4 regions of the Klebsiella planticola genome follow, and region 1 is predicted to be linked to each of the others. Evidence: predicted binding sites of a transcription regulator. Region 1 holds the regulator's gene; each other region holds the start of a gene.
What was found. The regulator PurR, encoded in region 1, represses purine synthesis genes. The targets are predictions, from matches to a motif close to CANGCAAACGTTTGCNTG.
Positions count from the first base shown of each region.

Region 1 (7,558 bases):
CACCGAAATTGACGGTCCGCGCATCAGTTTTGACCTGATGAAAGAGACGCTGCGTATTACCAACCTTGGCGCTATAGAGGTGGGGGATGTGGTGAACGTGGAACGAGCGGCAAAATTCAGCGATGAGATCGGCGGCCATCTGATGTCCGGCCACATTATGACCACGGCGGAAATCGTCAAGATCCTGACCTCGGAAAATAATCGCCAGATCTGGTTTAAGGTTCAGGACCCGACGCTGATGAAATATATCCTCTATAAAGGATTTATCGGCGTTGACGGCATCAGTCTGACGGTCGGTGAAGTGACCCCGACGCGTTTTTGCGTGCATTTGATCCCGGAAACGCTGCAGCGCACCACGCTTGGCATTAAAAAACTCGGCGATCGGGTGAATATCGAGATCGACCCGCAAACGCAGGCGGTAGTCGATACCGTGGAACGCGTGCTGGCAGCGAAAGAAGCGGCACAACAGCTGAGCGATGAATGATCGGCCGCTGCTGTTGGATGAAGAAGGAAAGAAAAGAATATCCCCCGTGTTAACGGGGGATATTTTTAGCGGGCCACGCGAAGGCCGTTTTCCACACCGCGAGAAAAGACCACCTGCCAGAGCTGAATATCGCGCGCGCGAAAAGCCCCCGCGCAGGCGTTCAGATAATAACTAAACATACGTTTAAAACGTTCCGAATAGTTATCGGCGATATCGGGCCAGCTGGCCAGGAAACGTTCGTACCATGCCATCAGCGTCGTATCGTAATCGGCGCCGATATTGTGCCAGTCTTCCATCACGAAATGGGATTCGCTGGCTTGCGCGATATGACGAACCGAAGGCAGACAACCGTTGGGGAAAATATATTTATTGATCCACGGATCGACGCTGTGGTCCGTTTTTTTGGAGCCAATGGTGTGTAATAAAAAACGACCGTCAGGTTTTAAATTACGATCCACCACTTCAAAATAGGTGGCGTAATTTTTAGGTCCCACGTGTTCAAACATCCCGACGGAAACAATGCGATCAAACTGGTCATGCAGGTCACGGTAGTCCTGCAGCAAAATGGTAACGTCTAACCCTTCGCATCTCTGTTGGGCCATTTTTTGCTGCTCGGCGGAAATGGTCACGCCGACTACGCTAACGTGATAATTTTTGGCCATATAGTAAGCCAGACCACCCCAGCCGCAGCCAATATCCAGCACCCGCATCCCCGGTTCCAGCTGCAGTTTGCGGCAAATAAGATCTAATTTTGCCACCTGCGCCTCTTCCAGCGATTGCGCCTCTTTCCAGTACGCGCAGGAATATTGCATATAGGGGTCGAGCATCCGGCTGAAAAGATCGTTGCCCAGGTCGTAATGTTCTTTGCCGACAATCCAGGAACGCTTTTTACTTTGTAGATTGAACAGGCGTGCGCCCGCGATGCGAAGCGTATCTTTCAGATGGTGAGGAAGCTGATTTTCCAGCCCGGCACGGAGTACTTTATGGAAGAATATATCCAGCCGTTCGCAATCCCACCAGCCGTCCATATAACTCTCACCTAACCCCAGAGACCCTTCCTGTAAAACACGTTTAAAGAAGAGCGGATTGTTAATCCGCAGATCGGAGGGGGCGGTGCCATTAACCTCAATGCCCGCGCGACCGAGCAATTCGGTTGCAATTCGGTACCAGTCGTCGTTTGGTACGCTTACTTCTTCTATACACGATGAACTCATAGCTTCTCCATCACGCCCAAGTGATCAGAACCTTAAAACAGCGTAGACGCTTTTTTGGCTTTGTGAGAAATCTCACGGAATATCCGTGAAGCTGCTATCCGACGTAGAACAGAGGAAGGGCGATAACCCTTGCCGAAAGGCCTTCCATGGTGAAACGGGATGCATCCTGCTCCCGTTAATCTTAAAAAATATTTTATTTATGTGAAGCCGGTTCAGTATAGGCCGCTGAAATCAGGCTTTCAATAAAAATATATTAGCAGGCTAATTACTGAGCCTTAACATCACTGAAACGCGTTTATGCATGAGACGATTCGGTAGTCAGGCAAACGCTGTGACGCTGCATAAAATAACCCAGCCCGGCCAGCACGATAGAGACCAGCATCACGCTGGTGGTAGTGAGCAGCGGCGTGGCAATCAGCGCGGAAACCAGCAGACTGGTCAGGAAGCACAGACCAAGCTGCAGCGTGTTCTGCAGCGCGGCGGCACGACCGGTCGCCTGTGGGAACGGCTTCAGCGCCTGGGCGACAACAATCGGGTAGATCCCGCCATTGACAATGGCCATCACGCAGAAGGGAATCATCACCGCAATAATTGAGACATCCTCAACCAGACCAACCATCCAGGTGGCAGCCACGCTGACGGCGAAAATCACCAGCAGCCAGGGCAGCAGCTGTTGGCCTTGCCATTTCTGCAGCGCCGCGCGGCATCCATAGCCACCGATTAAAAAGGCGATTGTCTGCGGAACATAGCTAAGACCGATAGCGGTTGGGCTGTAGCCCATCTCATGGAGAATAAACGGCGACCCGGTTAACCAGGCAAAAAAGCTGGCGGAGCAGGCGGCGTAAATCAGCACGTTGCCGCTGTATTCGCGCGAGCGCAGCAGCGTCAGAAAGGTCAGCTTCTCGCGGACGTCACCCTGCGGCCTGACGACCGGCTTCAGGCGCAGGGCGGGCACCATCAGCAGCAGGGCGATGGCAAAAAGGGTGGCAAAAATGGCCTGCCATTCCAGATGGGCAAGCAGCCAGCTGCCGAGCAACGGCGCCAGAGCCGGCGATAAACCCACCAGCGGCATAATGGTGGCGAAAATACGGTTAGTGCGCTGAGCTGGATAATAATCGGTGACCATCGCCTGCCAGGTCACCGCCGCCGCGCAGACGCCGATCGCCTGGATAAAGCGCAGCACCAGCATCAGAGTGGCGTCACGCACCCACAGCATTCCCAGACAGCTGATAGCGAAGATCGCCAGCCCGGTTAGCAGAATCGGTTTACGTCCGTAGCGGTCCGAGAGCGGGCCCCAGAACAGCTGCCCGATGGCGAAGCCGGCGAGGAACAGGCTCAGACTGGCGCTGACCGACGCTGCAGAAGTATTGAGATCTTGCTGGATGGCCGAAAAGGCCGGCAGATACATGTCGGTAGCGAGGAAACCCAGCACGCTGAGTCCCGCCAGCCACACTAAAAATCCTTTCCCGGGTTGTTGCATAACATTCTCTTATAGATGCAGGTATGATGCCGCAGAGTGTAGGGAGTGCATTCTGGCTTGTGAAACGCTAATATTTGCTACATGCGTTCAAAATTTTTGCAGGCAGAATATGTGGTCCGAATACTCACTCGAAGTTGTTGATGCTGTCGCCCGCAACGGCAGCTTTAGCGCCGCGGCGCAGGAGCTGCACCGCGTACCTTCGGCGGTCAGTTATACCGTACGTCAGCTGGAGGAGTGGCTGGCGGTACCGCTTTTTGAACGCCGCCATCGCGATGTCGAATTGACCCCCGCCGGGCTCTGGTTTTTACAGGAAGGACGATCTGTTATCAAAAAAATGCAGATCACCCGCCAACAGTGTCAGCAGATAGCCAACGGCTGGCGTGGTCAGCTGTCGATAGCCGTGGATGACATTGTTAAACCGGCCCGTATGCGCCAGATGATTGTTGATTTTTATCGTCACTTTCCCGATGTCGAGCTGATTGTTTTTCAGGAGGTCTTCAACGGTGTCTGGGACGCGCTGGCCGACGGACGCGTGGAGCTGGCTATCGGGGCAACCCGTTCGATTCCGGTGGGGGGACGCTACGCCTTTCGCGATATGGGGATGTTGAGCTGGCATTGCGTGGTGGCGAGCCATCATCCTCTGGCGCAGATGAGCGGGCCGCTCAGCGATGATGTGTTGCGCAACTGGCCGTCGCTGGTCAGGGAGGACACCTCCCGCTCGCTACCAAAACGCACGACCTGGCTACTGGACAACCAGAAAAGGGTGGTGGTGCCGGACTGGGAATCCTCGGCCACCTGCCTCTCGGCGGGATTGTGCGTAGGGATGGTACCGAGCCATTTTGCTCGCCCGTGGATTGACCGCGGTGAATGGACCGGGCTGGCGCTGGAAAACCCGTTCCCGGACGCCGCGTGCTGCCTGACCTGGCAGCAGAGCGACACGTCACCGGCGCTGTCGTGGCTACTGGATTATCTGGGGGACAGTGAAACGTTAAACCGGGAGTGGCTGCGGGCGCCGGAGTAACCGGCGCCGCACGGGCGATTAGCGACGGTAGTCGACGAACGGGCCGTCTACGACGGAGCGGCGCTCTACCAGCCGCGGGTGAACCTCGATCGACTGTGACTCTTCGCGCTTGTTGACGATACGATCCATCAGCATATTGAAGGCCGCTTCCCCCAGCGAATCTTTCGGCTGGTGGATGGTGGTCAGCGCCGGGCTGAAATAGCGGGCGTTACGCACGTTATCATACCCGATCAGCGAAATGTCCTGCGGCACGCGCAGCCCCATCTCATCCGCAGCGCAGATTGCGCCCATCGCCATGATGTCGCCGCCGCAGAAGACCGCCGTCGGGCGATGCTGCTGGCTGAGGATCTGCTGCATTGCGCGGTAGCCGGATTCAGGCTCGAAGTCTCCCTGCACAATCCAGCTTTCCGGAACGGCGATCTGCGCTTCTTCCATGGCTTTCATAAAGCCCGCCAGGCGCCCGGCGCCGGTGTTACGCTCCAGCGGACCCGGGATCACGCCGATTTCACGATGGCCGCGTTCCACCAGATAGCGACCGGCCATATAACCGCCCTCAAAGGCGTTATCGATGACCGAATCGGTAAAGTCGGCTTTGGATTCACCCCAGTCCATTACCACCATCGGAATATGGCGGTACTCTTCCAGCATGCTGAGCACCGATTCCGGATATTCAGAACACATAACCAGCAGGCCGTCGACGCGCTTTTGCGCCATCATCGACAGATAGGCCTGCTGCTTTTCGAGATCGTTCCACGCATTGCCCAGAATCAGGGTATAGCCTTTCTGGAAACAGCTCTTTTCTACGGCTTCAATAATCTCAGCGAAATAGGCCGCTTCGCTGCTGGTGGCCAGCAGGCCAATCGATTTGGTGTGATTAACCTTCAGGCTGCGAGCCACGGCACTGGGGGAATAGTGCAGCTCTTTGATCGCCGCCCACACGGCGTTGCGGGTTTCTTCCGCCACGAAACGGGTTTTGTTAATTACATGTGACACTGTTGTAGTGGAAACGTTTGCGCGCTTCGCTACATCTTTAATTGTTGCCATTACTTCTCACTCCAGACCTTGACCTGATCGTCTGATTATCGATACGTAAACGTTTGCCTATACACACCCTGAATACAATTTTCAACATTGCATCACGTCGGGAAAACGACACAGAACGACAGGAAGGGGTCAATGGCCGATACGCTTTCAAATTAGCGTGGGATTTTGTCCGATCTTGCGGCAAAGGGGAAGAGCAAAAATGTGCATCACCCTAAAACATGGAAGATTTTTGCGCTATATTGTGCAAAAATGAGCAAGCTCACTTTTCATGTGGGGATAACTGGGGGAAAAATTGATGGATACAGATTTAAAGTTTTCGCTGACGACAACGATTATTGTCCTGGGTCTGATCGTGGCCGCCGGCCTGACCGCGGTGCTGCACTGATTTATCCGGGGGAGAGGGCTCTTTCCCCCGACGTCCCGCCATTATTATCAATTTCGCAAAAATCTTTTGCCATTTCGTTTACTTTTGTTTTTTTGTGATTGATGTCATGCTTTTGACTTCTGATGAGATACCGTCGCCGATGACGGTCTGCTGGAGTCATTGAATGAAAATCAACTTTCCCTTGTTAGCGCTGGCGATAGGCGCGTTTGGTATTGGCACCACGGAGTTTTCCCCGATGGGGCTGCTGCCGGTGATTGCCAAAGGTGTCGACGTGTCAATTCCGGCGGCGGGAATGCTGATCAGCGCGTATGCGATCGGCGTGATGGTCGGTGCGCCGCTGATGACTTTGCTGCTCTCTCATCGCGCGCGCAGAAATGCGCTGATTTTTCTGATGGCGATCTTTACGCTGGGGAACATTCTCTCCTCAATGGCGCCGGATTACACCACGCTGCTGATTTCGCGCATTATCACCAGTCTTAACCACGGCGCTTTCTTCGGCCTCGGGTCGGTGGTGGCGGCGAGCGTGGTGCCGAAACACAAACAGGCCAGCGCGGTGGCGACCATGTTCATGGGCTTGACTATCGCTAATATTGGCGGCGTTCCGGCGGCGACATGGCTTGGCGAGACCATCGGCTGGCGGATGTCGTTCCTCGCGACGGCAGGTCTGGGGCTGGTGGCGATGGTCAGCCTGTGGTTTTCGTTGCCCAAAGGCAGCGCTGGCGAGCGTCCGAACGTAAAACAGGAGCTCTCGGTGCTGGTTCGTCCGCAGGTGCTCTCCGCATTGCTGACCACCGTGCTGGGGGCCGGCGCGATGTTTACCCTCTATACCTATATTTCACCGGTGCTGCACACCATTACGCACGCCTCACCGCTGTTCGTCACCGCCATGCTGGTGTTGATTGGCGTCGGCTTTTCACTGGGTAACTACCTCGGCGGTAAATTCGCCGACCGTTCCGTCTCCGGGACGCTGAAGGGTTTTCTGCTGTTGCTGATGGTTATCATGCTGGCGATTCCGCTGCTGGCGCAGACGCAGCTGGGAGCCGCAATCAGTATGGTGGTCTGGGGGGCGGCGACCTTCGCCGTGGTTCCACCGCTGCAAATGCGGGTGATGCGAGTGGCTCATGAAGCACCGGGACTCTCTTCGTCGGTCAATATCGGAGCGTTTAACCTCGGCAATGCGCTGGGTGCGGCAGCCGGTGGCGCGGTGATTTCTGGCGGACTGGGCTATGCCTTTGTGCCGGTGATGGGGGCGATCATTGCCGGCGTGGCGCTGCTGCTGGTGCTGTTCGGCGGGCGTTCGCAGCCGGAAGAGGCGTTGGTCTGACAGTCGGTATATTCGCAGAAGGGTTGCCCCTTCTGCGTTAGCGTTTTAGGCCGCCAGATTGGCTGCCACAAACTTCCAGTTTACCAGCGCCCAGAAGTGCGCCAGATAGTCAGGACGGGCGTTGCGGTAGTCGATGTAATAGGCATGTTCCCAGACATCCACGGTCAGCAGCGGTTTGGCGTCGCCGGTCAGCGGCGTGCCAGCGTTGCTGGTGGAGACAATGCTCAGGCTGCCATCGCTATTTTTAACCAGCCATGTCCAGCCTGCACCAAAGTTCTTCGCTGCCGCGTCGGTAAACTTCGCTTTGAACTCTGCGAAGCTGCCGAAGGATTGATTGATGGCGGCTGCCAGCTCACCTTCCGGCTCGCCGCCCGCATTCGGCGCGAGGCAGTTCCAGTAGAAAGTATGGTTCCAGACCTGGGCCGCATTGTTAAAGATGCCGCCTTCAGAAGCGCGGACGATCGCTTCTAAAGATTGACCTTCAAACGCGGTGCCTTTGATCAGGTTGTTGAGGTTGGTGACATAGGCCTGGTGATGTTTGCCGTAGTGGTATTCCAGGGTTTCTGCGGAAATGTGCGGCGCCAGGGCGTCTTTTGCATACGGTAA
Region 1 is NZ_CP026047.1:4,800,441-4,807,998, reverse strand. Features, by position in the region: gene MC50_RS23195 (riboflavin synthase) at 1-484, shown strand, start outside; gene cfa (cyclopropane fatty acyl phospholipid synthase) at 550-1,698, opposite strand; gene punC (purine nucleoside transporter PunC) at 1,994-3,178, opposite strand; gene punR (DNA-binding transcriptional activator PunR) at 3,288-4,199, shown strand; gene purR (HTH-type transcriptional repressor PurR) at 4,218-5,243, opposite strand; gene cydH (cytochrome bd-I oxidase subunit CydH) at 5,539-5,628, shown strand; gene MC50_RS23165 (MFS transporter) at 5,792-6,952, shown strand; gene sodB (superoxide dismutase [Fe]) at 6,998-7,558, opposite strand, start outside.

Region 2 (7,558 bases), 1.8 Mb from region 1:
TTATCACATCACCAGGGACCTGACCTGGGGGACCGCGTGGAACTACACCCGTGCCGAGATGCGCGACCCGTCAACAGCAGACAACAAAACCTATGATCAGAATATCCTCGGTACGGCGCTGAGCTGGAAGCCGGATAACTGGACCTTCTCCTTCGGTGGCGGTTGGTATCAGAACTTTATGACCACCAAAAAAACCGATGTTTACGACTATTTCGCCGGGGATGCCTGGGGGATTGAGTACTTCGCCGGTTATACCTTCCCGATTGGTCAGTACGCGGTGAAAACGATTCAGCCATACTTTATGGGCGACCGCCTGGAGTACGTCAACGGCCGTAACTATCAGCGAATTGATAACGGACTGGGGATCAGCTTCCAGCTGGATTACGGTTTCCGCGTTGATTATGAGCACGTCTTTACGTCCAGCACCGACAACCTGGGAGATATGAACCTGGTGCGTCTGCGCTACGACTTCTAAGCGGCTGCGGCTCCCCGGTGGCGCTGCGCTTACCGGGGCTACAGGCATATTCCCCGGTGGCGCTGCGCTTACCGGGGCTGCAGGCTTACCGCCATCGGCGGACCTTTAGCCCGGCTAAGGCGTTTTCGCCGCAAGCCGGGCAGTAGGGCGTTTGATTACTTCGCCAGCCAGGAGGCGACGTCATTCCAGCTGCCGCGAAAGATAATTTTTTCCGCTTTTTTACTCAGCTGATAGCGATACATCGGGTCGTAGTACTCTTTCAGCAGCGGCACCAGCCAGGTAAAATGGGCATCGGTCGTGGCGCCTCGCTGCTGCGAAGCCAGCGCCTCATCAAGCAGGGTCGTGAGCTGGGCAAAACGCTGTAGCCCCAGGCGACGGCGAATGGCAAACAGACCGTGATGCAGATACTCGCTGTACTCCTGCCAGCCTTTCTCCTCACCGAAAGCATCAATAAAATCACGGTGCATACGGTCAAAATACTCTTCCCGCAGGCGCTCCAGGCGGATCTCAAACGGGTCTTCCACTACCGCCAGCGGCGACTGCGCCATGCGCTCACGCATGCATTCCGGCAGGTGGTTTGCGCCGATCATATGTCCTTCATCTTCCAGCACCCAGCGGCGATGCTGCCCGGCTGTTTTCAACATCGCCACCGCCAGATGGTTTTCAAATGTTGCCTGGGCGTGCTGTTCATGCAGCGTGCGGCCGAACGATGAGCCGCGATGGTGGGCGAGCCCCTCCAGATCGATACCGTCGGGTCGGGAGCAGACCAACTGTGTCTTGCCGTTGCCGGTACAGCCGCCGATCAGCACGATAGGGCGCTGCACCAGCTCTTCGGTGAGCCGGATGGCGGCCTGGCGCAGCGCCTTATAGCCGCCGACGATCAGGGGGTAATCCACGCCCGCTTCCTTCAGCCACTGCTGGACGATATGCGAACGCTGACCGCCGCGGGCGCAGCACAGATAGCCCTGCGGATAACGTAAGCAGGCGTCGCGCCATGCGGCGAGACGCTTTTCCCGCACCTCGCCGCTGACTAACTGATGGCCCAGCGCTAAGGCCGCGTCTGCGCCGTGGCGTTTATAGCAGGTGCCGACGGCGGCGCGCTCGGCGTCGTCCATCAGCGGCAGGTTCAGTGCCGCGGGAAGTGCGCTTTGGCGGAATTCGATCGGGGCGCGGACGTCAATGATTGGCGTGTCCGCTGTGAGAATAGTGCGGTAATCGGTCCCATTTTTCATGGGTCATCCTTCTGAAGTCAAACTGAAAGCGTCTTTAAATAAGAAAATCTTTAAAGCAAGGAGGGGATTCTACGCGCCTGAATGTCTGCCGGGGAAGGGCGAAGATCAATTCCCCGGCAAATAGCCGTTTTCATTCGGGCGAACGGGCGGCGGATGCGCTGCTCGCCCGAAGGGGTCAGGAGGATTACGCCAGCTGGGATTGCGCCCAGAAGATACCGCTGGCGTACTCCGGCGGCAGGATAGGTTTTAACGCTTCCAGCGTGGCGCTCAGGCGGTCGGTATCGCTGTCGGTCAGGTTAAGGTGACCCACTTTGCGCCCCGGACGCACCTCTTTGTCGTACCAGTGCAGATGCACCAGCGGCAGCTTCAGCCAGTCGTAGTTCAGATCGGTACCGATCAGGTTGATCATCACCGAAGGGCTGTTCACGACCGGCGGCGGCAGCGGCAGGCCGGTAATCGCCCGCAGATGCAGTTCGAACTGGCTGATCGAGGCCCCGTTCTGGGTCCAGTGACCGCTGTTGTGCACGCGTGGCGCCAGCTCGTTAATCAGCAGGCCGTCCGCGGTGACAAAACACTCCATCGCCATCACGCCCACGTAGTTCAGCGCGTTCATAATGGCGGTAAGCATGCTTTCCGCCTGGTCCTGCTGGCGGGCATTGGCCTGCGGGAAGGCGACGCTGGTACGCAGAATGCCCTCCTGATGCAGGTTGCGGGTCAGCGGGTAGAACACCGTGCTGCCATCCTGCGCGCGGGCGCCAACCAGCGACACTTCGGCGGAAAAGTTGATGCCTTGCTCAACAATGCATTGGCCATAGTTTTCATCCGGCAGCTGCGCAATGTCGTTTTCGCGCAGTCGCCATTGGCCGCGACCGTCGTAACCGCCCACGCGACGCTTAACGATAGCCAGTTCGCCCAGACGTGCGAATACCGCCGGCCACTCGCTTTTATCTGCCAGCAGCTGCCACGGCGCGGTGGCGAGCTCCAGCTTATCAAACAGCTGTTTTTGCGTCAGACGGTCGGCAATGATCGGGAACACATCGCGGTTAACAAACGCCGGGTGGCGCGCCAGTTCACGCGTGAGCGCCGTTTCCGGCCAACGTTCGATTTCGGCAGTGATCACGCTTTGCTGAAACGGCACCGCTTCAGGATCGGCTTCCAGACCGACTGGCCAGACGGCGATACCCAGCGGTTCACCGGCCTGGCGCAACATCCGGCCTAGCTGGCCGTTGCCAAGGATGCAAACCTGCTTCATGCCGCACCCCGCGGATCCGGATTCTCCAGCACCTCATCGGTCTGGGCCTGACGCCAGGCGCTCAGGCGCTGATGCAGTTCAGCGTCGTGCACCGCCAGAATCTGCGCCGCCAGCAGAGCCGCGTTGGCGGCACCGGCTTTGCCGATGGCCAGCGTACCGACCGGAATTCCGCGCGGCATCTGAACAATAGAGTAGAGACTGTCTACGCCGCTTAACGCCGCGCTTTGGACCGGCACACCGAGCACCGGCACCAGGGTTTTCGCCGCAATCATGCCCGGCAGATGCGCCGCGCCGCCCGCACCGGCAATAATCACCTGATAACCGTTGCTTTCCGCGCCTTCGGCAAAGCTAAACAGCTTATCGGGCGTCCGGTGTGCGGAGACCACTTCAACATGGTACGGAACGTTCAGGGCATCAAGGATTTCTGCGGTAAACTGCATGGTAGCCCAGTCGCTTTTGGACCCCATCACGATGGCGATACGCGCCGTATTATTGCGGGAAGACATGCGTCTTAAAACTCCTGTGGGTGTGCTTCACACTGCTTTAGAGGCCACAGAGAATAACATGATCTTTCGGTAAGGAAAACGGTTGCGTCACCGGTGATGGGGTGAAAATGGGCTGGAAATTAAAACGGGAATGAGATCAGTTCAACGTCGTCTTTGCTGACTTTGACCATCGACCCTTCGCTGTGCCAGGCGCCGAGGACCACGCGAAACGCCGGTTTGCCGTTGGCCTCTAGCGGGTGGACGGCAGGACGATGCGTGTGACCGTGAATCAGCCACTGTACCTGATGCCTCTCCAGCGCTTCGACCACCGCCTGCGGATTGACATCCATTATTTCCAGCGACTTGCTGCTGTTGGCCGCTTTACTGTCGGCGCGCATTCTGGCGGCGATGCGGCGGCGAATAAACAGCGGCAGGGCAAGGAACAGACGCTGAATCCACGGCGTATGGACTTTGGCACGAAAAGCCAGATAGCCCGGATCGTCGGTGCAGAGCGTATCGCCGTGCATAATCAGGACCCGACGGCCGTACAGGTCGAGCACTTTTTCTTCCGCCAGCAGCGTCATCCCGCAGGCGCGTGCGAAGTGCTGGCCAACGAGAAAGTCGCGGTTGCCGTGAACAAAATAGCAGGGCACGCCTGATTGAGTTAATGCGTTGATTGCCGAGGCGATTTGCTGATGTAGCGGGTTCGGATCGTCATCGCCAATCCAGGCTTCAAACAGATCGCCAAGGATATACAGCGCGTCCGCCTCACGGGCTTCGCCGGCTAAAAAGCGTAGAAAACCGGCGGTGATCGCCGGTTCTTCTGTTTGCAGATGCAAATCCGCAATAAAAAGTGTCGCCACGAATTACTCGCTGACGGTGACGCTTTTGATCACAACATCTTCTTTCGGCACATCCTGATGCATGCCGCTGCGGCCGGTAGCGACCGCTTTGATTTTGTCGACCACGTCCATGCCTTCAACCACTTCGGCAAATACGCAGTAGCCCCAACCCTGCAGGTTTTCACCAGAGAAGTTCAGGAAGTCGTTATCGACAACGTTAATGAAGAACTGCGCGGTGGCGGAGTGAGGTGCCTGAGTACGGGCCATGGCCAGAGTACCGCGGGTGTTTTTCAGGCCGTTGTTGGCTTCGTTCTGTATCGGGGATTTGGTGGTTTTCTGCTCCATGCCTGGCTCAAAGCCGCCGCCCTGGATCATGAAACCGTTGATAACACGGTGGAAAATGGTGTTGTTGTAGAAACCTTCGCGGCAGTAATCCAGGAAGTTTTTAACTGTTTCCGGCGCTTTGTCGTCAAAGGTTTTGATGACGATATCGCCATGATTAGTGTGGAAAGTAACCATTTTTGCATCCTGTTCCGATGATTGTGGTGCTTAAACCCAAAGTTGGGCGTGACATAGGGGGCTGTTATAGCATAACCGCCGGGTTCGATCACCTTGCATTGTGTGCTGCTTCGGGGTTGAATTAAGGTTAGAATACGCGACTTATATCCACACACGTCTACACGGAATCTTCGATGTTAAAAATTTTTAATACACTGACGCGCCAAAAAGAAGAGTTTAAACCTATCCATGCCGGGGAAGTGGGCATGTACGTGTGTGGAATTACCGTTTACGATCTCTGTCATATCGGCCATGGCCGTACTTTCGTCTCTTTTGACGTGGTTGCCCGCTACCTGCGTTTTCTCGGCTATAAGCTGAAGTACGTGCGCAACATTACCGATATCGACGATAAAATCATTAAGCGTGCTAATGAGAATGGCGAAAGCTTTGTCGCGCTGGTCGATCGCATGATTGCCGAAATGCACAATGATTTCGATGCGCTGAATATTCTGCGTCCGGATATGGAGCCTCGCGCCACCCATCATATTCCCGAGATCATTGAAATCACCGAACAACTGATCGCACGTGGCCATGCGTACGTAGCGGACAACGGTGATGTGATGTTCTCGGTACCGACCGATCCGAATTACGGGCAGCTGTCGCGCCAGGATCTGGATCAGCTGCAGGCTGGCGCGCGCGTTGATGTCGTTGACGTCAAGCGTAACCCGATGGACTTCGTGCTGTGGAAAATGTCGAAAGAGGGCGAGCCGAGCTGGCCGTCGCCGTGGGGCAACGGTCGTCCTGGCTGGCACATTGAATGTTCGGCGATGAACTGCAAACAGCTGGGCAACCATTTTGATATTCACGGCGGCGGTTCGGATCTGATGTTCCCGCATCATGAAAACGAAATTGCCCAGTCCACCTGTGCCCATGACGGGGAATACGTTAACTACTGGATGCACTCCGGGATGGTGATGGTTGACCGCGAGAAAATGTCAAAATCGCTGGGCAATTTCTTTACCGTGCGCGACGTGCTGAAGTACTACGATGCGGAGACCATTCGCTACTTCCTGATGTCCGGCCACTATCGTAGCCAGCTGAACTACAGCGAAGAAAACCTCAAGCAGGCGCGTTCTGCGCTGGAGCGTCTGTATACCGCGCTGCGCGGAACCGACAAATCGGCAGAGCCGGCCGGCGGCGACGCCTTCGAAGCGCGCTTTATTGAAGCGATGGATGACGATTTCAACACCCCGGAAGCCTATTCCGTGCTGTTCGATATGGCGCGTGAAGTGAACCGCCTGAAGACGGAAGATGTCGCCGCGGCTAACGCCATGGCCGCCCATATGCGCAAGCTCTCCGGAGTGCTGGGGCTGCTGGAGCAGGAGCCGGATGTCTTCCTGCAAAGCGGCGCGCAGGCTGACGACGGTGAAGTTGCGGAAATCGAGCTGCTGATTCAGCAGCGTCTGGATGCGCGTAAAGCGAAAGACTGGGCCGCTGCGGATGCGGCGCGTGATCGTCTCAATGAGATGGGGATCGTGCTGGAGGACGGCCCGCAGGGCACTACCTGGCGCCGGAAGTAAGCGATAATAAAACGCCCGGCTTGCCGGGCGTTTTATTATCAGTCTTAACCCACCTCCTGTTGGAGGTGGCGATCATTCATTTAGCAGGATCAGGCAGTAACGGTGACGCTCTGCCCTTCAAAACTCACCGTCTGACCGGCGACGATTTTGCAGCGTTTGCGGGTTTCTACCGCGCCGTCAACCTTCACCAGACCATCAGCAATCGCGATTTTTGCCTGCGCGCCGCTCTCACTCCAGCCTTCCAGCTTCAGCAGATCGCACAGTTCAACGTGTGGGTGTTTGCCCAGAGAAAAATTCGCCATCTCAGGCCTCCTGAATGTCGTGATATTCTTCGCACGCCTGTAGCGTGTTTTGAATCAGTGTAGCAACGGTCATCGGGCCAACGCCGCCCGGGACTGGCGTAATGTATGACGCGCGTTCCGCGGCATCTTCGAAGACCACGTCTCCGACCACTTTGCCGCTTTCCAGACGGTTAATACCGACATCCACAACGATGGCGCCTTCTTTGATCCACTCGCCCGGGATAAAGCCCGGTTTACCGACCGCAACAATCAGCAGGTCGGCATTTTCGACATGCTGACGCAGATTCCGCGTAAAGCGGTGGGTTACGGTAGTGGTGCAGCCCGCCAGCAGCAGCTCCATGCTCATCGGACGGCCCACGATGTTCGATGCACCGATAACCACGGCATTCAGGCCGTAGGTGTCGATATTGTAACGCTCAAGCAGAGTGACGATTCCGCGCGGCGTACACGGGCGCAGTCGCGGGGCGCGCTGGCACAGACGGCCGACGTTGTAAGGGTGGAAACCGTCAACATCTTTGTCCGGGGCGATACGCTCCAGCACTTTCACGTTATCAATTCCGGCAGGCAGCGGCAGCTGTACCAGAATACCGTCGATAGTGGTATCGGCATTCAGCGTATCAATAAGCTCCAGTAATTCCGCTTCGCTGGTGGTTTCCGGGAGATCGTATGAGCGGGAGACAAATCCCACCTCTTCACACGCTTTGCGCTTGCTGCCGACATAAATCTGCGACGCCGGGTTGCTGCCGACCAGTACGACGGCTAACCCTGGGGCGCGTTTTCCGGCCGCAGTGCGGGCCTTCACTTTTTCCGCAACCTCAGAGCGTACCTGCTGCGCAATCGTTTTACCGTCAATAATTTTTGCTGCCATCAGAGAGAGGATTCCATCTGTATC
Region 2 is NZ_CP026047.1:3,034,718-3,042,275, forward strand. Features, by position in the region: gene MC50_RS14695 (porin) at 1-475, shown strand, start outside; gene mnmH (tRNA 2-selenouridine(34) synthase MnmH) at 631-1,707, opposite strand; gene purK (5-(carboxyamino)imidazole ribonucleotide synthase) at 1,892-2,959, opposite strand; gene purE (5-(carboxyamino)imidazole ribonucleotide mutase) at 2,956-3,465, opposite strand; gene lpxH (UDP-2,3-diacylglucosamine diphosphatase) at 3,585-4,307, opposite strand; gene ppiB (peptidylprolyl isomerase B) at 4,311-4,805, opposite strand; gene cysS (cysteine--tRNA ligase) at 4,979-6,364, shown strand; gene ybcJ (ribosome-associated protein YbcJ) at 6,454-6,666, opposite strand; gene folD (bifunctional methylenetetrahydrofolate dehydrogenase/methenyltetrahydrofolate cyclohydrolase FolD) at 6,668-7,534, opposite strand.
Region 2: purE (5-(carboxyamino)imidazole ribonucleotide mutase) is a predicted target of PurR. The motif match lies at 3,537-3,554, and genes of this name have one in related genera.

Region 3 (7,558 bases), 2.3 Mb from region 1:
ACAGGTAGCCGCAAAATGCACACAGGTTTCGCTGACGAGAAAGGCGTGCCTGAGGGAGTGGAAGAGGGACCGATGGACGAAGACCAGAGCGGGACCCTCTCTCCGGCGGAGAGAGGGCGGAGGGCGATTACGGTGCTGGCGGGGGAGCGATCGGCTGAGCCGGCTCGCTGTTTAGCTGGCCGTTGCGCATCACTTGCGCAACCTGCTGTTTCTCCATATTCACCGCGCTGAGCTGGCCGTTAACCGTCGGTTTCAGCGGCGCATCGGCCTGCACGCTGCCGCTGGCGGTCAACTGGAAATTACCGTCGCCGGAAACCGGCAGGGCGGGCCAGCCCCAGGCTTGCAGAATATTCAGCGGTACGCCGCGACCGTTCAGACTGAGCGTGACCTGGCGCTGGGGAAGCTGCGAGACGGCCGCCGTGGCCTGCAGGATACCGCGCTCGGTAAAGGCGCTTAGCTCGGTGATGTTGAGCGTTGAGGCATTGGCGTTAAGCTTCAGCGATGGCCGGCGAACGTCGATGCGATTAAAGGTTGCGGCGGCGGCGTTCAGCGTTGCGCTGCCGCTCCACACGCCCCAGCGATGATCTTTCACCAGCTGCAGTTCGCCGCCGTAGCCGTCAAGGGCGGTGATCTGCCATGGAAATGCGGGATCGATATCGATAACCAGATTGCGGCTGGCGCTGAATTTCTTCAGCGTCAGGCTTTCCAGCCACGTGGGCAGCGACTCCATCCACAGCTGTTTCCAGTTAGCGGGGAGGGTATATTCCAGCCCGGCAAAGGCGGTGTCGTCCAGCACCAGCGCGTTACCCGCACGCAGCCAGTTGCCAGAAGTCCGTACCATCCCGCCTTCCCAGCGTGAGGTGAACTGGCGCAGCGCGATACCCTGTGGTGAAAATTCGGCATTGGCGATGGGATCAAGCAGATGCAGCGATCCGTTAATAAATTCGCTGGCGTTCATCGACAGGGTGCCGTCATCGCTTTGCCACCCGCCCTGGCTCAGGGTCAGGTTGCGTAGATTGAGGTCGAGATCGGTCACCGCCCAGTCCGGCCCCTGCAAACGGGCGTCGGTCATGTCGAGACGGCCAATGTGCAGTGAAGGGACGCTGGTCAGCGGGGTGAAGAATTCTGCCAGCGATTTATCGCTCTGCAGGCGAATTTCGTTGAGCTGCAGATTATCTACCAGCCAGCTGCCGTCGGCGTTGCGTTTGGCGTTGCCGGTCAGCGTCCCGCGCGCAATATCGGCGCCCAGCGTGGATAACGTTACTTCGCCATTATCAAGGCTTCCCTGGATCAGCACGTTACTGGCATCCACGCCGTTGAGGGTCAGCGAGCCTGCGCTCATCTGAATCTGTGCCTTTTTACCCAGCACATTGCCCGCTTCCGGCGCCCAGGGGCTGACGCCGCCGTCAACGCGCTGTGCGCTCAGCGCCCAGCCGGTTTCCGGGCTGTTAAACGCCATATTGCGCAACTGCAGACGGTCGGCGGCAAAGGGTAAAGAAGCGGAGGAGGGCGAGAGATTTAACGTCCCGTCGCTAAGCACAATCTCGTCGGCGTGCAGCGGATCGCTGAACTGGCGGGTGCTGAAGCCAATATCCACCGCTTTAGCGACCAGCGTCGGCGGTTTGCCGTCGCGTCCGAAAGTGACATTTTGCAGCTGCAGGTGAAGAGGGGAGGAGAAGCTGTGCTCCATCGCATCGAAGGAAACCTGCCAGCCGGTGCCATCGCTCAGCCAGGCGCTGGCCTGACGTGAACCCCAGTGGGTCTGGAGCAGGAAATAGAGGGCAATCACCACCACCAGTAGGGCGATCGCGAGCCACAAAATCAGCTTTCCAATAAATTTCATGATCTTCCATCCTGAGAAGTGCACATAGGGCTGTTATGCACGATTTATGCGCAATCCTCAAGACAGGAGTTGTTTATTTGAATGACAGAGTGATGGGAGATACGTTTTATTCAGGCATACCCGGAGGGCGGTGTGAAGGCCTCATCCGGGATATTCCGCCGTTATCCCCGTCAGGCAATGCGCCATCGGGGATACGGGTTTAATTCTTCTCTGGCGGGAACACTAAATTCAGCACAATGGCGGTGATACCCCCGGCAGCGATGCCAGAGGAGAGCAGGTTCTTCAGCCAGTCAGGGGCGAACTGCAGAATCAGCGGCTGCTGGGAAACGCCGAGGCCCACTGCCAGCGACAGGGCGATAATCAGAATCGCGCGGCGGTTGAGCGGTTCGCGGGAGACGATGCGCACCCCGGAAGCGGCGATAGTACCGAACATCACCAGCGTTGCGCCGCCGAGTACCGGCTCCGGAATATGCTGGACAAAGCCGCTGACTGCCGGGAACAGGCCCAGTACGATCAGCATCAGCGCTACCACGAAGCCGACATAGCGGCTGGCGACGCCGGTCAACTGAATTACGCCGTTATTCTGGCCGAAGCAGGAGTTCGGGAAGGTATTAAAGACGGCGGAGACAAAGGAGTTCAGGCCGTTAGCCAGCACGCCGCCTTTCAGGCGCTTCATATACAGCGGACCGGAGACCGGCTGCTCCGACACGTCAGAGGTGGCGGTGATATCGCCGATGGTTTCCAGCGAGGTGATCATAAACACCAGCATCAGCGGCAGCAGCAGGCTCCAGTCGATGCCAAGGCCGTAGTAGAGCGGGGTCGGGACCGTAATCAGGCTATCGTTGGCAGGCGCGGTATTTGCCGGCAGCATATCCAGCAGCCAGGCCGCCAGGTAACCCGCCGCCATGGCGATAACCAGCGACGCGATGCGCAGATACGGGTTGCGCTGGCGGTTAAGAATAATGATCAGCGCCAGGACGATGCCCGCCAGCAGCAGGTTTTTCGGCGCGCCGAAGGTATGGTCGGCCATCGCCGCATAGCCGCCGCCGATGGAGGTCAGCCCGACCTGAATCAGCGACAGGCCGATAATCATCACCACCACCCCGGAGACCAGCGGGGTAATCACCCGCCGCGCCAGGTGCAGAACGCGCGAGATGACCATTTCCGTGCAGCTGGCCAGCATCAGGGTGCCGAACAGCGCGGCCATCATTGTCGGCACGTCGGCGCCGCCGGTTTTCAGCGCGGTGCCGCCCATAATCAGCGGGGCGACGAAGTTAAAGCTGGTGCCCTGAATAGAGAGCAGGCCGGAACCGACGGGTCCCCAGGCTTTAATCTGAATAATGGATGCCACGCCGGAAGCGAACAGCGACATGCTGATGATGTGCTGCGTGTCCTGAGCCGGGAGGCCCAGCGCCTGACAGATTAACAACGCCGGCGTGATGACCGCGACAAACATCGCCAGCAGATGCTGAAAGGCGGCGAACAGGGTTTGCGGCAGCGGCGGGCGGTCTTCGAGGCGGTAGATTAATTCGCTGGTTGTTTTATGCGCAACCGGTTGCGCAGCTTCTGACTCGGCGGTGTTAACGGACATCACAAACAATCCCAAGGTGGCAAAGCGGGAATTTTATCGGACTGTAGTACAAAAGCAAACGTTTGCCAGCGTTTGCTGAGAAATATTTATACAACTCAGCGGGGTCGGTTATTAATTAACATTTTGTATGCTTGATCGCATCAATATCAAAACAAAATATCTTTTCCTGTCATTTTTTGCGCGGTTCTGCTTAAAATCCCCCTCCGATTCCTCAAGATGAGAAGTAATCGACACCGGGAATACCGACGCGTGTGAATGGATCATGCGCCTTTAAGGAGCTCTTTTTATGTTTCATCTCGATACCTTATCGACGCTCGTTGCCGCAACATTGGTGCTGCTGTTGGGCAGACAACTCGTGCAGAATGTCCCCTTCCTGAAAAAATACACAATCCCTGAACCCGTCGCGGGCGGTCTGCTGGTGGCGCTGGCGCTGCTGGTGCTGAAAAAGAGCATGGGTTGGGAAATTGACTTTGATATGAGCCTGAAAGACCCGCTGATGATGGCGTTCTTTGCGACTATCGGTCTGAACGCTAACCTCTCCAGCCTGCGGGCCGGCGGCAAAGTGGTGGGCACCTTCCTGATTGTGGTGGTGGGACTGTTGCTGCTGCAAAACGCCCTCGGCATCGGGATGGCGAAGCTGCTAGGGCTGGACCCGCTGATGGGTCTGCTGGCAGGCTCAATTACCCTGTCTGGCGGCCATGGCACCGGCGCGGCGTGGAGTAAGCTGTTTGTTGAACGCTACGGCTTTGCCAACGCGACCGAAGTCGCAATGGCGTGCGCCACCTTTGGTCTGGTGTTGGGTGGTTTGATTGGCGGCCCGGTGGCGCGCTATCTGGTTAAACACTCTTCTTCACCTGACGGAACGCCGGATGATCAGCTGGCGCCTACCGCCTTCGAAAAACCGGATATGGGCCGCATGATCACCTCGCTGGTGCTGATTGAGAGCATCGCCTTAATTGCCATCTGCCTGACGGTAGGGAGGGTGGTTGCGCAACTGCTGACCGGCACCGTCTTTGAACTGCCCACTTTTGTCTGCGTACTGTTTATCGGGGTGATCCTCAGCAACGGTCTGTCGCTGTTAGGTTTCTATCGCGTGTTTGAGCGTGCGGTATCGGTGCTGGGCAACGTTAGCCTGTCGCTGTTCCTTGCCATGGCCCTGATGAGCCTGAAGCTGTGGGAACTGGCTTCGCTGGCGCTGCCGATGCTGGCGATCCTCGCGGTCCAGACGGTGGCGATGGCGCTGTATGCCGTCTTCGTGACCTATCGCATGATGGGGAAAAACTATGACGCCGCCGTGCTGGCGGCCGGGCACTGTGGTTTTGGTCTCGGGGCGACGCCGACGGCGATTGCCAATATGCAGGCAATCACCGACCGCTTTGGCCCGTCTCATATGGCGTTCCTGGTGGTGCCGATGGTCGGCGCGTTCTTTATTGATATCGTGAATGCGCTGGTGATTAAGCTGTATCTGCTGCTGCCGATATTTGGCTGATGAGTGGCCCGGTGGCGGCTTGCGCCTTACCGTGCCTACAAAATCCTGACTCTGTAGGCACGGTAAGCGTAGCGTCACCGGGGCAGTCCTGTGGTCGCGGTTACTCGTGTTCTTCCCACGCCAGCGCGCGTTTCACCGCTTTTTTCCAGCCGTTGTAGCGGTAGTTACGCTCGGTGGTTTCGATACCCGGGCGGAACTCGCGCTCAATCACCGCTTTCTCCTGCAGCTCATCCAGATTTTGCCAGAAGCCAACGGCCAGACCTGCGAGGTAAGCGGCGCCCAGCGCCGTCACTTCACGCACTTCCGGGCGCTCTACGCGGGTACCCAGAATATCGGACTGGAACTGCATCAGGAAGTTGTTGGCCACGGCACCGCCGTCGACGCGCAGGCCGTGCAGACGAATCCCTGAATCTGCCTGCATCGCTTCCAGTACATCGCGTGTCTGATAGGCGATAGACTCCAGCGTGGCGCGAATAATATGGTTGGCGTTCACCCCGCGCGTCAGGCCAAAGATGGCGCCGCGCGCATACGGGTCCCAGTATGGCGCGCCGAGACCGGTAAAGGCCGGAACCACATACACGCCGTTGGTGTCTTTCACTTTAGTGGCGAAATATTCGGAATCGAAGGCGTCGTTGATAAGCTTCATTTCATCGCGCAGCCACTGAATGGAGGCGCCGGCCATGAAGACTGCGCCTTCCAGCGCATAGTTCACTTCCCCGCGTGGGCCGCAGCCGATCGTGGTCAGCAGGCCATGCGTGGAGGTTACCGCTTTTTCCCCGGTATTCATCAGCATAAAGCAGCCGGTGCCGTAGGTGTTTTTTGCCATCCCCTCTTTGACGCACAGCTGGCCGAACAGCGCCGCCTGCTGGTCACCGGCGATACCGGCGATAGGAATACGCGTGCCGCCTTTACCACCGATGTTGGTTTGACCGTATACCTCGGAAGACTTGCGCACTTCCGGCAGCATGGCGCGCGGAATATCCAGCGCCTCCAGCATCTTGTCATCCCAGTCCAGTTCGTGGATGTTGAACAGCATGGTACGCGAGGCGTTGGTGTAGTCGGTCACGTGGACGCGGCCCTGGGTCATTTTCCACACCAGCCAGGTATCCACGGTTCCGAACAGCAGTTCGCCGCGTTTTGCCCGCTCGCGGGCGCCTTCCACGTGATCGAGAATCCATTTTACTTTGGTGCCGGAGAAGTACGGGTCAACCACCAGGCCGGTGGCCTTGCGAATGTACTCTTCCATGCCGTCACGTTTGAGCTGTTCACAGATCTCTGCGGTACGACGGCACTGCCAGACGATAGCGTTATAGATCGGTTTACCGGTTTCGCGCTCCCACACAATGGCGGTTTCACGTTGGTTAGTGATCCCGATTGCGGCGATCTCGTCGGAGCTAATATCGGCTTTTGCCAGCACTTCAACCAGCGTGGAGCTTTGCGACGCCCAGATCTCCATCGGGTCATGCTCAACCCAGCCTGGATGCGGATAAATTTGTTCAAATTCTCGCTGAGAAACGCTGACGATATTGGCATCGTGATCCATCACAACGGCTCGGGAGCTGGTGGTGCCCTGGTCGAGCGCAACGATATATTTTTTGTCGGTCATAGTATGAGTCCCGTAGTCAGATTACAGCGAAGCGTTGTGTTGCGTAGTCGAGGTGCTCTCTTTCACTTCCTCGACGCAGGTGTCGCAAGGCAGGTGGCGGCCGATCAACTTACGATAGCTGAACGCGCCCAGCGCGGCGCCCACCACCGGTGCGCACAGCGGCACCAGGAAATAAGGAATATCTTTACCGCCGGTGAAGGCGACGTCGCCCCAGCCGGCAAGCCAGGCAAACGTTTTTGGTCCGAGGTCGCGGGCCGGGTTCATGGCAAATCCGGTCAGCGGTCCCATGGATGCGCCGATAACCGCAATCAACAGGCCGATTAGTAGCGGCGCCAGCGGACCACGCGGAATCCCATTGCCGTCATCAGTCAGTGCCAGGATAACGCCCATCAGGATAGCGGTAATCACCATTTCTACCGCGAAAGCCTGCACAAAATTGATGTGTGGGTTCGGGTAAGTGGAGAAAATACCGGCCAGCTCAAGACTTTCGACGCTACCGCGCACCATATTGTGGCTGTGTTCGAAATCGAAGAAAAGATTGTAGTAAAGCCCGTAAACTAACGCCGCGGCGCAAAAGGCGCCTGCGAATTGAGAAATGATAAAAGGAACAACTTTACGCCCGTCGAAGCAGGCAAACAGCCACAATGCGATAGTGACCGCCGGGTTAAGGTGCGCACCGGATACGCCCGCGGTCAGGTAGATAGCCATGGCCACCCCCAGACCCCAGATGATGCTGATTTCCCACTGACCGAAGCTGGCTCCCGCAACTTTGAGCGCCGCGACGCACCCAACGCCGAAAAAGATCAACAACCCGGTACCGAGGAACTCTGCGATGCACTGGCCTTTTAATGTTGATGTTTGGCTCATATCGAATCCTGAAGCGAAGTGGTGATTATTGTATGTATGAAGGTCATAGACGACCACGCTGCCTTGTAGGCATAGTGTTAATTTATCGTTAACGAACAAAAACGAGAAATATCGAAATATAAATGTGTGTGCTGCGTCAAGAAAATGAGCGTTTTCGCGCCA
Region 3 is NZ_CP026047.1:1,617,199-1,624,756, reverse strand. Features, by position in the region: gene MC50_RS07860 (AsmA family protein) at 128-1,843, opposite strand; gene MC50_RS07855 (nucleobase:cation symporter-2 family protein) at 2,043-3,434, opposite strand; gene gltS (sodium/glutamate symporter) at 3,721-4,923, shown strand; gene glpK (glycerol kinase GlpK) at 5,024-6,529, opposite strand; gene MC50_RS07840 (MIP/aquaporin family protein) at 6,551-7,396, opposite strand.
Region 3: MC50_RS07855 (nucleobase:cation symporter-2 family protein) is a predicted target of PurR. The motif match lies at 3,486-3,503, and genes of this name have one in related genera.

Region 4 (7,558 bases), 1.0 Mb from region 1:
CTCCCTTCACTATACCTGTCCTGAACGGTTGTGTGAAAACAGCAACATACCATTTTCTGCACCATCTCCCTTTTTCGATGAATAGACTCAATCGATCTTGCATTTTGATAAAAAAATATTGTCGCAAGGATGCTGGGAAAGTCAGCATCTTCCCCGCACACTATCCGGGTAACTCTTTATTTTCCCTGGAGGGGAAATGTCCCGCGTATCGCAGGCAAGGAGCCTGGGTAAATATTTCCTGTTGGTCGACAACATGCTGGTGGTTTTGGGCTTTTTTGTCGTCTTCCCGCTGATTTCTATTCGCTTTGTTGACCAGATGGGCTGGGCGGCGCTGATGGTCGGGATTGCGCTCGGCCTGCGCCAGCTGGTGCAACAAGGATTAGGCATTTTTGGCGGCGCGGTCGCCGATCGCTTTGGCGCCAAGCCGATGATCGTCACCGGCATGCTCATGCGCGCGGGCGGTTTCGCGGCGATGGCCGTGGCCCATGAATCGTGGGTGCTGTGGCTCTCCTGCATTCTCTCCGGGCTCGGCGGCACCCTGTTCGATCCGCCGCGCGCCGCGCTGGTGGTCAAGCTGGTGCGCCCGCATCAGCGCGGGCGGTTCTTTTCGATTCTGATGATGCAGGACAGCGCCGGGGCGGTGATCGGCGCCCTGATCGGCAGCTGGTTGCTGCAATATGACTTCCGTCTTGTCTGTAGCGTGGGCGCGGCGTTGTTTGTCGCCTGCGCCGCGTTCAACGCCTGGTATCTCCCGGCGTGGAAGCTTTCCACCGTGAAAACGCCGGTTCGGGAAGGACTGGGCCGGGTACTGCGCGATAAGCGCTTTGTCACCTACGTTCTGACGCTCACCGGTTACTACATGCTGGCTGTCCAGGTGATGCTCATGCTGCCCATTATGGTTAACGACATCGCCGGTTCACCGACCGCGGTAAAATGGATGTATGCCATTGAAGCCGCTATATCGTTAACCCTGCTCTACCCCATTGCCCGCTGGAGCGAACAGCGCTTTCGCCTCGAGCATCGGCTGATGGCCGGGTTACTGGTGATGACCATCGCCATGCTGCCCATCGGCTTGACCAGCAACTTACAGCAGCTGTTTACCCTGATTTGTATCTTCTATATTGGATCGATCGTTGCGGAACCGGCGCGGGAAACGCTGGGAGCCTCTTTAGCCGATGCCCGGGCGCGAGGCAGCTATATGGGCTTCAGCCGGCTGGGGCTGGCCTTTGGCGGCGCGTTTGGCTATGCCGGCGGCGGATGGTTGTTCGATGCGGGTAAAGCGCTGAATCAGCCCGAACTGCCGTGGCTGATGCTGGGGATTATCGGCCTGTTTACCTTCCTTGCCCTGTGGTGGCAGTTCAGCCAGAAGCGGTCGACATCCGGCATGCTGGAGCCACGTACCTGACCAGAGGTTTAACGTAAGGCCTGTTTTCAGCATTTTCCGGCTAGTGCGTCGAATGCTGGCAGGCCATACTGCTTTATGTCAGGATAAGTCCTGGCATGACCGTTAAGGAATCTAATGAAAAAGATGTTTATCGTGGCCGCGCTCATTGTCAGCGGCCTTCTGAGCGGCTGTAACCAGCTTACGCAGTATTCAGTTAGCGAGCAGGAAATTAACCAGGCGCTGCAGAAACGTAACCATTTCGCCAAAGATATCGGCCTGCCGGGCGTGGCGGATGCGCATATTGAGTTACACGATCTGACCAGCGCGATTGGCCGTGAAGAGCCGAATAAAGTGACGCTGAGCGGCATTGCCAACCTGGATCTGAACTCGTTATTCGGCAACCAGAAAGCCACCATCGATCTGAAGCTCAAGGCGCTGCCGGTCTTTAATAAAGAGAAAGGCGCGATCTTCCTGCAGGAGATGGAGGTCGTAGAGGCGAAAGTGTCACCTGAGAAGCTGCAATCCGTCGTGCAGACCCTGATTCCCTACCTGAATCAGTCTCTGCGTAGCTATTTTAACCAGCAGCCGGCCTACGTCCTGCGCGAAGACGCCAGCACCGGCGAAGCGCTGGCGAAAAAATACGCGAAAGGCATCGAGGTGAAACCGGGCGAAATTATCATCCCGTTCACCAATTAATACGACGGGCGCTGCGGCGCCCGTTTTTTTACGGAAATTGATGCAAAGGAAAACGTTTACGCTTATCCTTAGTGCCCGGCAAAAACAGCCCTGATGACTGACCCTATTAGCCGGAGCTTTCCATGACAGCACAATCCCAGGTATTGAAAATCCGCCGCCCTGACGACTGGCATATCCATCTGCGCGATGACGATATGCTGAAGACCGTCGTGCCTTACACCAGTGAGTTTTATGGCCGGGCGATCGTGATGCCGAATCTGGTGCCGCCTGTCACCACCGTTGAAGCGGCGATAGCTTATCGCCAGCGCATCCTCGACGCCGTTCCCGCCGGGCACGATTTTACGCCGTTGATGACCTGCTACCTGACCGATACGCTCGACCCGGCAGAGCTGGAGCGTGGATTCCACGCTGGCGTATTCACGGCGGCAAAACTCTACCCGGCCAATGCCACCACTAACTCCAGCCACGGCGTCACCAGCATCGATGCCATCATGCCGGTGCTGGAGCGCATGGAAAAACTGGGCATGCCGCTGCTGGTTCACGGTGAAGTCACCCACGCCGAGATTGACATCTTCGATCGCGAAGCGCGCTTTATCGAAACGGTAATGGAGCCGTTGCGCCAGCGTTTACCTGGCCTGAAAGTGGTATTCGAACATATCACCACGAAGGATGCCGCCGAATACGTACGCGACGGTAACGAACTGCTGGCCGCGACCATTACTCCTCAGCACCTGATGTTTAACCGTAATCACATGCTGGTTGGCGGCGTGCGCCCCCATCTTTACTGCCTGCCGATTCTGAAGCGTAATATCCACCAGCAGGCGCTGCGTGAGCTGGTTGCCAGCGGCTTTAGCCGCGCGTTTCTGGGAACCGACTCCGCTCCGCACGCCCGCCATCGTAAAGAGGCCAGCTGCGGATGCGCCGGTTGCTTTAACGCGCCGACCGCGCTGAGCAGCTATGCCACGGTATTTGAAGAGATGAATGCCCTGCAGCACCTCGAAGCGTTTTGTTCACTCAACGGCCCGCGCTTCTACGGCCTGCCGGTGAATGACACCTTTGTTGAGCTGGTGCGCGAAGAGAGCACCGTCGTTGACAGCATCGCCCTACCGGACGATACCCTGGTGCCTTTCCTTGCCGGTGAAACCCTGCGCTGGACGATGAAGAAATAAAAGCACTGCCCCTTGTTGTAAAGGTAAATCAGATACTGTATAAATAAACAGTATATTACACAGGGGGCAATTATGCGCATCGAAGTGTCTATCGCCAAATCCACAGCCTTACCGAACGGCGCCTTAGAAGCGCTAAATAACGAACTCTCCCGACGCATTGAACAGCAGTTCCCGGCTTATCCAAGCCAGGTAACCGTACGCTTTGCCGCCAGTAACAATTTGTCCGTCATTGGCGGCCTGAAAGAAGATAAAGACCGGATAAGCGAAATCCTGCAAGAAACCTGGGAAAGCGCTGATGACTGGTTTGACCATGACGTATCCTGACGCCTCTCTGGCGGCATACCGCGGCAGAGTGGCGCTGACTCTGAACAAACAGAGCAGGCCAGTCTGAAGCAAAAGCCGCCGGAACATCGCGCCGGGTACAGCAAATTTAATTTGCTCCCTCATTGTGCTTTTTTTTGCCGGGTCGCCCCGGCTTTTTTATCCCCGTGTCAGTCTCAGACTTTTCTTCTTTCTCCTCATTATTTCCTTTAAAAATAACGATGCGCGGCACTAAGTTTGTGCAAAAAAGCACCAAACAGATGAAAGTTCGCCCTGTTTAATTTAATTTCTCGAGTTTATTCTTAACACCTGATATAATTAACTTGCTTCAAAAAATATGCATTAAACCTCGAGAATTGTTGTCTTTTAACATATGAATAAGGGGTTATGATGGAAAAGAATAATGAAGTCATCCAGACCCATCCCCTCGTCGGATGGGACATCAGCACCGTTGATAGCTACGATGCAATGATGTTGCGCCTGCACTACCAAAACCCCACTCAAGAAAGCAGTAACGAAGCTGAAATTGGCCAGACGCTATGGCTAACGACGGAAGTCGCACGTCAATTTATTTCTATCCTGGAAGCAGGTATTGCGAAGATAGAATCAGGTGAATACCAGGCAAACGAGTACCGCAGGCATTAATGATTATGCCGCGATCGATATATGCTAACTCAACAGGCACCTGCGGGTGCCTGATTTATTTTCGGGCTTGTATATATGCAGGTTGTTAATTACCCTGCTAATAAAGCAAAAAACCGGAACAGACCATGCAATACGACCTCATCATTATCGGCAGCGGCTCCACTGGTGCCGCTGCCGGCTATTATGCCCGCCGGGCTGGACTCAACGTGCTGATGACCGACGCGCACACGCCTCCGCATCAGGAAGGCAGCCATCACGGCAATACGCGCCTTATCCGTCACGCCTACGGTGAAGGAGAGAGATATGTCCCGCTGGTGCTGCGTGCGCAGACGCTGTGGGATGAGCTTGCTACCCTCAGCGGCGAGGCCGTCTTCGAACGTACCGGGGTGATTAACCTCGGCCCGGCAAACTCGACGTTTCTCAGCAACGTTGCGCACAGCGCCCGACAGTTTCAGCTGGATGTTGAAGAGATGGATGCCCCAGCTATCATGGCCCGCTGGCCTGAGATTCGCGTACCGGAAGATTATCGTGGCCTATTCGAACCGGCATCAGGGGTTTTACGCAGCGAGCTGGCCATCGAAACCTGGATACGCCTCGCGCGCGAGGCGGGCTGCGCTCAGCTGTTTAATTGCCCGGTTACCGCCATACACCATCACCCGGATGGCGTGACAATCGACACCGCCGATGGCAGCTACAGCGGCAAGAAACTGCTGGTCAGCGCCGGTACGTGGGTAACGCGTCTGTTGCCCGACCTGCCAGTCCAGCCGGTGCGCAAAATCTTCGCCTGGTTCCAGGCTGATGGACGTTACAGCACTAAAAACCACTTCCCGGCATTTACCGGTGAGCTGCCGAACGGCGATCAGTTCTATGGTTTCCCGGCGGAAGACAATGAACTGAAGATCGGTAAGCACAACGGCGGGCAGCCGATCTCCGCGCCGCAAGAACGCACGCCGTTTGGCGCGGTGGCCACCGACGGCTCCGAGTCGTTCAGCTTCCTGCGTAACGTTCTGCCCGGTATCGGCGGCTGCCTGCATGGCGCCTCCTGTACCTACGATAATACGGCGGATGAAGACTTTATTATCGACACCCTTCCCGGCCATCCTGATACGTTGCTGATTAGCGGATTAAGCGGCCATGGTTTCAAATTCGCCCCAGTGCTGGGAGAAATTGCCACGCAGTTTGCCCTGGGAGAGACGCCAGCCTTCGACCTGACCCCGTTCTCGCTGGCACGCTTTCAGCGATAGTTGGCCGCTGCGCGCGGTCCTGATTTGCGCAATAAAAAACGGCCTCAGAGGAGGCCGTTCATCACAGAGAGAGTTTATGCGTCGCCTGTACGATTTACTGGTCAACAACGTCCGCGAGCACTTTATGATTTATCTCGCACTGTGGCTGCTGCTGGCGATCGTTGATCTTATCTGGTTATGGTTTTTCTGAGGTTTCAGGGTCCGGGATCCCCAGCTTCGTGTTCAGGCGGCCGCGAGATTTGTTGAAGATCTTATTGCCGTTTTCTCGTCCGGCGCGCAGCTGACGCTGCTCCTCTTCCGGCAGCTTATGCTCTTCCATGCACGCCTCGCTACAGCAGCCGGCAAACTTCTCGGCGCAGCTCGGGCACTGGATAAACAGCAGATGGCAGCCGTCATTCAGGCAGTTAGTATGGCTATCACACGGGGTGCCGCACTGATGGCAGTGGGCAATCACGTCATCGGAAATCCGCTCCCCCATCCGCTCGTCAAAGACAAAGTTCTTACCGATAAAGCGTACCGGCAGCCCCTGTTCACGCGCACGACGGGCATATTCAATAATCCCGCCCTCAATGTGCCAGACCTTACTAAAGCCGTTGTGCTTCATCCAGGCGCTGGCTTTTTCACAACGAATACCGCCGGTGCAGTACATAACGATTTTTTTATCTTTATGTTCCTGCATCATCTCGACCGCTTTCGGCAGCTGATCGCGGAACGTATCCGCCGGGATTTCCAGCGCCTGCTCAAAATGACCCACTTCATATTCGTAGTGGTTACGCATATCGATAAACACCGCATCGGGATCATCCAGCATCGCATTCACTTCAGCCGCTTTCAGATAATCACCAACGTCTGAGGCATCAAACGTCGGATCATCGATCCCATCCGCTACGATACGATCGCGGACTTTCAGGCGTAGCACCCAGAAGGATTTTCCGTCATCGTCCAGAGCAATGTTCATCCGCAGGCCATCCAGCGCCGGGTCGAAGGCGTAGAGAAACTCGCGTAGCGCGTCGACCTGACTTTCTGGCACGCTGATTTGTGCATTGATCCCTTCGTGGGCCAGATAGATACGACCAAACACGTTTAATTTGGTCAGGGCAATCCACAATGCATCGCGCGTGGCTTTTGGATCCACGATGGTGAAATATTTATAAAACGAGATCGTTGTACGCGGTTCGCTCTCAGCTAACATCTGCGCTTTTAACGTCTCATTTGAAATGCGGTTATGTAACACTGGCATGGTGTACCTGCTCGACATAGGAAATGAGGTAAATAAACGGCCGGCATCATATAGCAAACGACGTTAATTTACATCCCCACATTTTGCGCTACATTCATTTCACTCCCGTTGGTTCACGTTTAACAATAAATGCCAACTGGGACCGCCGTTTTGGCTGAAGCATGAAAAAATGCGATAATAGAATGAGTTGCTTATTTAAACAGGTATGAGATGACCCATTTACCTAAATTTTCCGCGGCGCTGCTGCATCCGCGTTACTGGCTGCTTTGGCTAGGTATTGGCCTGCTGTGGCTGGTTGTTCAGCTTCCCTATCCGCTGATTTACCGCCTTGGCAATGCGATTGGCCGCCTGGCAATGCGCTTTATGAAACGCCGCGCCAAAATCGCTTACCGTAACCTGGAACTTTGCTTCCCGGACAAAAGCGAAGATGAGCGCCATCAGATGGTGGTGCAAAACTTCGAATCGGTGGGAATGGGTTTAATGGAGACCGGGATGGCCTGGTTCTGGCCGACCCGGCGTATTGCGCGCTGGACCGACTCTATCGGCGTCGAGCATATCCGGGAAGTTCAGGCGCAACAGCGCGGCATTCTGCTGATCGGCATCCACTTCCTGACGCTGGAAATGGGGGCGCGGATGTTTGGCATCAACGAACCCGGCATCGGCGTCTACCGTCCGAATGACAACCCGGTCATTGACTGGCTGCAAACCTGGGGCCGGCTGCGTTCGAATAAAGATATGATCGACCGTAAAGATCTGAAAGGGATGATTCGCGCGCTGAAAAAAGGCGAAGTGATCTGGTATGCGCCGGACCACGACTACGGCCCGGCCGCCAGCGTATTCGTGCCGCTCTTTGCCGTCG
Region 4 is NZ_CP026047.1:3,773,173-3,780,730, reverse strand. Features, by position in the region: gene mdtH (multidrug efflux MFS transporter MdtH) at 197-1,405, shown strand; gene MC50_RS18190 (lipoprotein) at 1,520-2,080, shown strand; gene pyrC (dihydroorotase) at 2,203-3,249, shown strand; gene dinI (DNA damage-inducible protein I) at 3,322-3,573, shown strand; gene bssS (biofilm formation regulator BssS) at 3,961-4,215, shown strand; gene solA (N-methyl-L-tryptophan oxidase) at 4,341-5,459, shown strand; gene MC50_RS18165 (YceO family protein) at 5,536-5,649, shown strand; gene trhO (oxygen-dependent tRNA uridine(34) hydroxylase TrhO) at 5,635-6,699, opposite strand; gene MC50_RS18155 (Kdo(2)-lipid IV(A) acyltransferase) at 6,910-7,558, shown strand, end outside.
Region 4: pyrC (dihydroorotase) is a predicted target of PurR. The motif match lies at 2,126-2,143, and genes of this name have one in related genera.